Regions from separate parts of the Cohnella abietis genome, predicted to be linked through region 2. Evidence: a T-box and tRNA genes for the amino acid it is inferred to sense, from the RefSeq annotation. Region 2 holds a T-box; the other regions hold tRNA genes.
What was found. The T-box of region 2 lies ahead of ileS (isoleucine--tRNA ligase). A T-box ahead of a tRNA ligase gene usually reads a tRNA of that ligase, here a tRNA-Ile.
Positions count from the first base shown of each region.

Region 1: it has a tRNA-Ile gene. The T-box ahead of ileS (isoleucine--tRNA ligase) is inferred to sense a tRNA for this amino acid. The anticodon was not compared.
Region 3: it has a tRNA-Ile gene. The T-box ahead of ileS (isoleucine--tRNA ligase) is inferred to sense a tRNA for this amino acid. The anticodon was not compared.

Region 1 covers NZ_AP019400.1:11,664-14,937, forward strand. The annotation lists rRNA gene KCTCHS21_RS00050 (16S ribosomal RNA) at 1-1,198, shown strand, start outside; rRNA gene rrf (5S ribosomal RNA) at 1,316-1,432, shown strand; tRNA gene KCTCHS21_RS00060 (tRNA-Ile) at 1,503-1,579, shown strand; tRNA gene KCTCHS21_RS00065 (tRNA-Ala) at 1,606-1,681, shown strand; rRNA gene KCTCHS21_RS00070 (23S ribosomal RNA) at 1,843-3,274, shown strand, end outside.
Region 2 covers NZ_AP019400.1:4,512,783-4,516,056, forward strand. The annotation lists gene ileS (isoleucine--tRNA ligase) at 1-2,135, opposite strand, end outside; T-box leader at 2,223-2,522, opposite strand; gene KCTCHS21_RS19890 (DivIVA domain-containing protein) at 2,640-3,125, opposite strand; gene KCTCHS21_RS19895 (YlmH family RNA-binding protein) at 3,209-3,274, opposite strand, start outside.
Region 3 covers NZ_AP019400.1:106,137-109,410, forward strand. The annotation lists rRNA gene KCTCHS21_RS00485 (16S ribosomal RNA) at 238-1,794, shown strand; rRNA gene rrf (5S ribosomal RNA) at 1,911-2,027, shown strand; tRNA gene KCTCHS21_RS00495 (tRNA-Ile) at 2,096-2,172, shown strand; tRNA gene KCTCHS21_RS00500 (tRNA-Ala) at 2,199-2,274, shown strand; rRNA gene KCTCHS21_RS00505 (23S ribosomal RNA) at 2,436-3,274, shown strand, end outside.

The DNA.
Region 1 (3,274 bases), 2.6 Mb from region 2:
GAGGCAGCAGTAGGGAATCTTCCACAATGGGCGAAAGCCTGATGGAGCAACGCCGCGTGAGTGAGGAAGGCTTTCGGGTCGTAAAGCTCTGTTGCCAGGGAAGAATAAGGGTGAGAGTAACTGCTCATCCGATGACGGTACCTGAGAAGAAAGCCCCGGCTAACTACGTGCCAGCAGCCGCGGTAATACGTAGGGGGCAAGCGTTGTCCGGATTTATTGGGCGTAAAGCGCGCGCAGGCGGTTCTTTAAGTCTGGTGTCTAAGTGCGGGGCTCAACCCCGTGATGCACTGGAAACTGGGGAACTTGAGTGCAGAAGAGGAGAGCGGAATTCCACGTGTAGCGGTGAAATGCGTAGAGATGTGGAGGAACACCAGTGGCGAAGGCGGCTCTCTGGACTGTAACTGACGCTGAGGCGCGAAAGCGTGGGGAGCAAACAGGATTAGATACCCTGGTAGTCCACGCTGTAAACGATGAGTGCTAGGTGTTGGGGGTATCATGCCCTCGGTGCCGAAGTTAACACATTAAGCACTCCGCCTGGGGAGTACGGTCGCAAGACTGAAACTCAAAGGAATTGACGGGGACCCGCACAAGCAGTGGAGTATGTGGTTTAATTCGAAGCAACGCGAAGAACCTTACCAGGTCTTGACATCCCTCTGAATCCTCTAGAGATAGAGGCGGCCTTCGGGACAGAGGAGACAGGTGGTGCATGGTTGTCGTCAGCTCGTGTCGTGAGATGTTGGGTTAAGTCCCGCAACGAGCGCAACCCCTAAACTTAGTTGCCAGCAGGTTAAGCTGGGCACTCTAGGTTGACTGCCGGTGACAAACCGGAGGAAGGCGGGGATGACGTCAAATCATCATGCCCCTTATGACCTGGGCTACACACGTACTACAATGGCCGGTACAACGGGCTGCGAAACCGCGAGGTGGAGCCAATCCCAACAAAGCCGGTCTCAGTTCGGATTGCAGGCTGCAACTCGCCTGCATGAAGTCGGAATTGCTAGTAATCGCGGATCAGCATGCCGCGGTGAATACGTTCCCGGGTCTTGTACACACCGCCCGTCACACCACGAGAGTTTACAACACCCGAAGTCGGTGGGGTAACCCGCAAGGGAGCCAGCCGCCGAAGGTGGGGTAGATGATTGGGGTGAAGTCGTAACAAGGTAGCCGTATCGGAAGGTGCGGCTGGATCACCTCCTTTCTAAGGAACCCTTCGGGGTTATAAAAGTCCATAGCTACTTCGGTAGGATGGCAAATTCGTTTCTTACGCTCAAGTTCAGTTTTGAAAGAGCAATACACTCTTTCTTTAGAAAGCCGGTTTGGTGGCAACGGCGGAGGGGTTCCACGCGTTCCCATCTCGAACACGACCGTTAAGCCCTCCAGCGCCAATGGTACTTGGACCGCAGGGTCCTGGGAGAGTAGGACGTCGCCAAGCCGGGCTTTTCTTATCTCTGCTTGTAGAGGTAAGGAAGGAACAATAGCCCAGCAGCATCGGGCGCACATATTGGCCTTTAGCTCAGCTGGTTAGAGCGCACCCCTGATAAGGGTGAGGTCGGTGGTTCGAGTCCACTAAGGCCAACCATCTTTTCTTGAAACTTTATAACCCATGGGGACTTAGCTCAGCTGGGAGAGCACCTGCCTTGCACGCAGGGGGTCAGCGGTTCGATCCCGCTAGTCTCCACCATGAGACTTTCAGAGACGACCTTTGGTCGCTCGTTTGTACCTTGAAAACTGGATAGCGAAACAAAGCGCGAAAGAAGAGTAGTATCATCTATGCCTTACTAGTGTCTAATTATGTACTGACAACCGAACATTAGACTTCGTCTAACGTTAACGGTTGCAGTTGGTTAAGCTAATAAGAGCGCACGGAGGATGCCTAGGCGCCAGGAGCCGAAGAAGGACGCGACGAACAGCGATATGCTTCGGGGAGCTGTAAGTGAGCTTTGATCCGGAGATTTCCGAATGGGGAAACCCAGCTACCGTAATGGGTAGTTACCCTCGACTGAATACATAGGTCGTTGGAGGCACACCAGGGGAACTGAAACATCTAAGTACCCTGAGGAAAAGAAAACAAAAGTGATTCCGTCAGTAGCGGCGAGCGAAAGCGGAGAAGCCCAAACCTAAGAGCTTGCTCTTAGGGGTTGTGGGACGTCTCACATGGAGTAAGAAAAGAGAGTATTAGGCGAAGAGGTCTGGAAAGGCCCGTCACAGAAGGTAAAAACCCTGTAGCCGAAAGTGCTTTCTCTCCGAGACGGATCCCGAGTACCGCGGGACACGAGAAACCCCGTGGGAATCCGGCAGGACCATCTGCCAAGGCTAAATACTTCCTGGCGACCGATAGTGAAGCAGTACCGTGAGGGAAAGGTGAAAAGCACCGCGGGAGCGGAGTGAAAAAGAACCTGAAACCGTGCGCTTACAAGAAGTCAGAGCCCGATCTAGGGGTGATGGCGTGCCTTTTGTAGAATGAACCGGCGAGTTACGTTCACGTGCAAGGTTAAGCTGATGAGGCGGAGCCGAAGGGAAACCGAGTCTGAATAGGGCGAATAAGTACGTGGTCGTAGACCCGAAACCGTGTGATCTACCCCTGTGCAGGGTGAAGGTGCGGTAACACGCACTGGAGGCCCGAACTCGTGAACGTTGAAAAGTTCTGGGATGACGTGGGGTAGGGGAGAAATTCCAATCGAACTCGGAGATAGCTGGTTCTCCCCGAAATAGCTTTAGGGCTAGCCTCGAGGTAAAGCATCGTGGAGGTAGAGCACTGATTGGGTGCGGGGCCCGCCAAGGGTTACCAAGTCCAGTCAAACTCCGAATGCCATGTATGTATACTCGGGAGTCAGACAGCGAGTGCTAAGATCCGTTGTCAAGAGGGAAAGAGCCCAGATCATCAGCTAAGGTCCCCAAGTGTGTGTTAAGTGGGAAAGGATGTGGAGTTGCGAAGACAACCAGGATGTTGGCTTAGAAGCAGCCACCATTTAAAGAGTGCGTAATAGCTCACTGGTCGAGTGACTCTGCGCCGAAAATGTAACGGGGCTAAACACACCACCGAAGCTATGGCATGACACTTAGGTGTCTTGGGTAGGGGAGCGTTGTATGCGGGTAGAAGTCAGACCGTAAGGACTGGTGGACTGCATAGAAGTGAGAATGCCGGTATGAGTAACGAAAAGACAGGTGAGAATCCTGTCCGCCGAAAGCCTAAGGGTTCCTGGGGTAGGTTCGTCCGCCCAGGGTAAGTCGGGACCTAACGCGAGGCCGAAAGGCGTAGTGGATGGACAACAGG
Region 2 (3,274 bases):
GACAGCTCATCAACAAAAACCTCGATTGCTCTAGCAGGATTCAAGAAATCGTTAGCTTCCAACCCACGCACAACTTCGTTGATCAAAGAATTCAATCGAGATAAAATCCAACGATCCAGCTTGTTGTCCGATTTAATTTTGGCATGCTCTGAAGCTACATAACCATCAATCGTTGCATATAAAGCATAGAAAGCATGTGTATTAACTAACGTATCGACGATTTTGGATTTTCCTTCAGCAACAATTCCTTTGGAAAACCTTTTGCTGTTCCACGGAGCACTATCTGCAAGCAACGACCAACGGAATGCATCTGTACCGAACTCGTTGATGATTTCCCAAGGATCAATAACATTCCCCTTGGATTTACTCATCTTCTGACCGCTCTCATCAAGTACATGGCCTGTTGAGATTACTGATTTATATGGAGCTTTACCGTTATAAAGCGTGGATACCGCTAGCAAGCTGAAAAACCATCCACGAGTCTGATCGATACCTTCACAAATAAAATCAGCTGGATACTGCTGTTCGAATTTCTTTTCATCCCCAAAAGGATGGAAGTATTGTGCGAACGGCATAGAGCCACTGTCGAACCAAACATCAATAACCTCAGATGCACGGTTCATCACACCACCACAGCCGCAACGTAAATGAATAGCATCTACGTATGGCTTATGCAACTCGATATCTTCCGAAACTTCGCCAATGGCGAGCGCACGAAGCTCAGCTATGCTATGAGGTGCTTTCTCTGTTCCACACGATTCACAGGTCCACACATTTAGCGGTGTGCCCCAATAGCGATTCCGACTAATGTTCCAGTCAACTAGATCCTCAAGGAACTTGCCGAAGCGTCCATCGCGAAGATGCTCAGGGTACCATTTAATTGTTTTGTTATTTTCAATTAATTGATCTTTAACTGCGGTTGTTTTGATGAACCAGCTCTCCGTTGCGTAATAGAGAAGCGGTGTTTTGCAGCGCCAACAGAACGGGTAGCTATGCTCCACTTTTTCTTTGTGGTACAGCAGGCCACGCTCGGATAGCATTTTGACAATATCAATGTCGCAATCCTTGACGAAACGTCCTGCCAAATCCGTTACTTCTGCAATATATTTACCGGCGTTATCAACAACCATAAGCATCGGAATGTCGTGCAAGCGCGCTACGCGATAATCGTCTTCCCCGTGAGCCGGAGAAATGTGAACGATACCCGTTCCGCTTGAATCAGTGACGTAATCCGCGTCTATGACTCGGTATGCGTTTTCTACCTTCACGTAGGGGAATAACGGCTCATATACCGCACCGACTAGCTCATGTCCTTTTACAGTGCTTAGCGTCTCGTATTCACCCTTCATGACCTTCTCAGCCAATGCTGCAGCGACAATATAAACTTCGCCTTCTTGAAGGACCCTAACATAGTCCAGCTTCGGGTTCACCGCAAGTGCTACGTTCGCAGGAAGTGTCCAAGGTGTTGTCGTCCAAGCAAGAATGTATTCTCCGCTATCCTTCAGCTTGAATTTAGCAGTAGCCGTCAAATCCTTAACGTCCTCGTAGCCCTGCGCAACTTCATGCGAACTTAGCGTCGTCTGGCAATCTGGACAATATGGACTTACCCGATGTCCACGGTACAGCAGACCCTTATCATGAATTGTCGCAAGAACATGCCATACGCTTTGGATATAATTATTGTCCAAAGTAATGTACGGATCATCCATGTCAATCCAATAAGCTATACCTTCCGACAGTTCCTTCCATTGTCGCTCATACTCAAACACGCTTTCCTTACATTTCGTTATAAATGGCTCAATGCCATAATTCTCAATCTCTTGCTTGCCCGAAATGCCAAGCTGCTTCTCAACGCCAAGCTCGACCGGCAATCCATGCGTATCCCAACCGGCTTTACGAACGACGCGGTAACCCGACATCGTCTTGTAGCGACCGACGAAATCCTTCATGACACGACCGAGAACGTGACCGATGTGTGGTTTGCCATTAGCAGTCGGCGGTCCTTCGTAGAAAACGAAATTCGGCTTGCCCTCACGATTTTCGATTGATTTACGGAACGTACCGTCCTTCTTCCATTCGTCTAAAATGCGCTGCTCGCGCGATCTTGCTTTTTCTTTAACGTCGACTCTTTGCATATTCCCTCTTCCTCTCTCCTGACCAAGTAAAAACGACTTCGCCGTCCTTTGGACGACGATAGTTTAAAATAAAAAAACCCATCCCTGGAAAGGGACGAGGTTAGCTCGCGTTACCACCCTTGTTCCGTCTAAGTTTTCCTAAAGAAAGCTAGACGACAACTCGAAACGCAAAGAAAGCTAAAGGCTTAAGCCTGTTTCGCAACTATGCGTGTTCCCTTTAACGGTGGACATCCGGCACTGCTTAGTATCTACTTGATTTAAGTAATCAAGGGGTTCAGCAGCGCATCTCGGGGACGATATTCAGCACATTCCTCATGTTGGCTCGCAGCAATCGCCAACTCTCTGGATTTCAGATACATGCTTACTGCTTCCCGTCTGCGACATTCATATGGATTAATCTTATATCCCTGTTATACTTTTTGCCGAAGCATTTGTCAAACCCACTTTTTCATGTAAACAAAAAAAGGACCCTCTCAGGACCTTTTTTTGACTTGCTTGGAGAGATTAGGCTTCAATACCTCTTGGCTCACGGTTATCCAAGGAATCCCAACCATCTTGTGTTAGAAGCTCCATTTGCGTCTCAATCAATGCACGGAAACGCGCACGGTAAATGGTTGCCTGCTTTTTCAATTCCTCTACTTCCAAAGCTACCTTACGGGACTTGGAAAGAGCATCGTTGATAATGCGGTCGGCATTTTTCTCCGCTTCCTTAACAATTAACTGGGCTTCCTTCTTCGCGTTGCCCCTTAGTTCATCTGCAGCTTCCTGTGCGACAATAATGGTTTTGCTTAACGTTTCCTCGATATTTGAGAAATGGCCAAGCTTGTCTTGCGAAGCGGCGACCTGGTTTTGCAATTCCTTATTCTCGCGAATAATGGCTTCGTAATCCTTGATAATCTGGTCAAGAAATTCATTGACCTGATCTTCGTCGTAACCGCGCAACCTGCGGCTGAATTCTTTGTTATGGATGTCCAATGGAGTAAGTGGCATTGGCGCACCTCCTAGAGTCTAATAACCACGTAGCTTGTTCATTGACTGAATTCGACGCAAGCTGTGGAAATCCTCCTAGACTTCTACACAAATTTACCGACTCGCACTCGAACTCTGCCACTTTTTGACACGCCTTCCACTTCGAGCAC
Region 3 (3,274 bases), 2.7 Mb from region 2:
AAAAGAATTTGAAAAAGGGGTTGCAATCGTGTTGTAGGCTGTGATATATTATTTAAGCCGCTTCAAGAGGGCGCAGCACAAACAAGCAAAACAGTAACACGAATTGTTCTTTGAAAACTGAACATTGAGCGTAAGAAAACGAACAAATCGTTGGAAGATAACTTCGGTTATCGGAAGACAAACCAGTTGTAAAGATTGAGCCTCAAAGGCTCTTTAATACGAAGCTTCGGCTTCACTATTATGGAGAGTTTGATCCTGGCTCAGGACGAACGCTGGCGGCGTGCCTAATACATGCAAGTCGAACGGATCTTGTTTAGAAGCTTGCTTCTAAACTTGGTTAGTGGCGGACGGGTGAGTAACACGTAGGCAACCTGCCCATAAGATCGGGATAACATTCGGAAACGAATGCTAAGACCGGATAAACAATTTGATCGCATGGTCGAATTGGGAAACGCGGAGCAATCTGCGGCTTGTGGATGGGCCTGCGGCGCATTAGCTAGTTGGTGGGGTAATGGCTCACCAAGGCGACGATGCGTAGCCGACCTGAGAGGGTGAACGGCCACACTGGGACTGAGACACGGCCCAGACTCCTACGGGAGGCAGCAGTAGGGAATCTTCCACAATGGGCGAAAGCCTGATGGAGCAACGCCGCGTGAGTGAGGAAGGCTTTCGGGTCGTAAAGCTCTGTTGCCAGGGAAGAATAAGGGTGAGAGTAACTGCTCATCTGATGACGGTACCTGAGAAGAAAGCCCCGGCTAACTACGTGCCAGCAGCCGCGGTAATACGTAGGGGGCAAGCGTTGTCCGGATTTATTGGGCGTAAAGCGCGCGCAGGCGGTTCTTTAAGTCTGGTGTCTAAGTGCGGGGCTCAACCCCGTGATGCACTGGAAACTGGGGAACTTGAGTGCAGAAGAGGAGAGCGGAATTCCACGTGTAGCGGTGAAATGCGTAGAGATGTGGAGGAACACCAGTGGCGAAGGCGGCTCTCTGGACTGTAACTGACGCTGAGGCGCGAAAGCGTGGGGAGCAAACAGGATTAGATACCCTGGTAGTCCACGCTGTAAACGATGAGTGCTAGGTGTTGGGGGTATCATGCCCTCGGTGCCGAAGTTAACACATTAAGCACTCCGCCTGGGGAGTACGGTCGCAAGACTGAAACTCAAAGGAATTGACGGGGACCCGCACAAGCAGTGGAGTATGTGGTTTAATTCGAAGCAACGCGAAGAACCTTACCAGGTCTTGACATCCCTCTGAATCCTCTAGAGATAGAGGCGGCCTTCGGGACAGAGGAGACAGGTGGTGCATGGTTGTCGTCAGCTCGTGTCGTGAGATGTTGGGTTAAGTCCCGCAACGAGCGCAACCCCTAAACTTAGTTGCCAGCAGGTTAAGCTGGGCACTCTAGGTTGACTGCCGGTGACAAACCGGAGGAAGGCGGGGATGACGTCAAATCATCATGCCCCTTATGACCTGGGCTACACACGTACTACAATGGCCGGTACAACGGGCTGCGAAACCGCGAGGTGGAGCCAATCCCAACAAAGCCGGTCTCAGTTCGGATTGCAGGCTGCAACTCGCCTGCATGAAGTCGGAATTGCTAGTAATCGCGGATCAGCATGCCGCGGTGAATACGTTCCCGGGTCTTGTACACACCGCCCGTCACACCACGAGAGTTTACAACACCCGAAGTCGGTGGGGTAACCCGCAAGGGAGCCAGCCGCCGAAGGTGGGGTAGATGATTGGGGTGAAGTCGTAACAAGGTAGCCGTATCGGAAGGTGCGGCTGGATCACCTCCTTTCTAAGGAACCCTTCGGGTTATAAAAGTCCATAGCTACTTCGGTAGGATGGCAAATTCGTTTCTTACGCTCAAGTTCAGTTTTGAAAGAGCAATACACTCTTTCTTTAGAAAGCCGGTTTGGTGGCAACGGCGGAGGGGTTCCACGCGTTCCCATCTCGAACACGACCGTTAAGCCCTCCAGCGCCAATGGTACTTGGACCGCAGGGTCCTGGGAGAGTAGGACGTCGCCAAGCCGGGCTTTTCTTATCTCTGCTTGTAGAGGTAAGGAAGGAACATAGCCAGCAGCATCGGGCGCACATATTGGCCTTTAGCTCAGCTGGTTAGAGCGCACCCCTGATAAGGGTGAGGTCGGTGGTTCGAGTCCACTAAGGCCAACCATCTTTTCTTGAAACTTTATAACCCATGGGGACTTAGCTCAGCTGGGAGAGCACCTGCCTTGCACGCAGGGGGTCAGCGGTTCGATCCCGCTAGTCTCCACCATGAGACTTTCAGAGACGACCTTTGGTCGCTCGTTTGTACCTTGAAAACTGGATAGCGAAACAAAGCGCGAAAGAAGAGTAGTATCATCTATGCCTTACTAGTGTCTAATTATGTACTGACAACCGAACATTAGACTTCGTCTAACGTTAACGGTTGCAGTTGGTTAAGCTAATAAGAGCGCACGGAGGATGCCTAGGCGCCAGGAGCCGAAGAAGGACGCGACGAACAGCGATATGCTTCGGGGAGCTGTAAGTGAGCTTTGATCCGGAGATTTCCGAATGGGGAAACCCAGCTACCGTAATGGGTAGTTACCCTCGACTGAATACATAGGTCGTTGGAGGCACACCAGGGGAACTGAAACATCTAAGTACCCTGAGGAAAAGAAAACAAAAGTGATTCCGTCAGTAGCGGCGAGCGAAAGCGGAGAAGCCCAAACCTAAGAGCTTGCTCTTAGGGGTTGTGGGACGTCTCACATGGAGTAAGAAAAGAGAGTATTAGGCGAAGAGGTCTGGAAAGGCCCGTCACAGAAGGTAAAAACCCTGTAGCCGAAAGTACCCTCTCTCCGAGACGGATCCCGAGTACCGCGGGACACGAGAAACCCCGTGGGAATCCGGCAGGACCATCTGCCAAGGCTAAATACTTCCTGGCGACCGATAGTGAAGCAGTACCGTGAGGGAAAGGTGAAAAGCACCGCGGGAGCGCGTGAAAAAGAACCTGAAACCGTGCGCTTACAAGAAGTCAGAGCCCGATCTAGGGGTGATGGCGTGCCTTTTGTAGAATGAACCGGCGAGTTACGTTCACGTGCAAGGTTAAGCTGATGAGGCGGAGCCGAAGGGAAACCGAGTCTGAATAGGGCGAATAAGTACGTGGTCGTAGACCCGAAACCGTGTGATCTACCCTGTGCAGGGTGAAGGTGCGGTAACACGCACTGGAGGCCCGAACTCGTGAACGTTGAAAAGTTCTGGGATGACGTGGGGGTAGGGGAGAAATTCCAATCGAA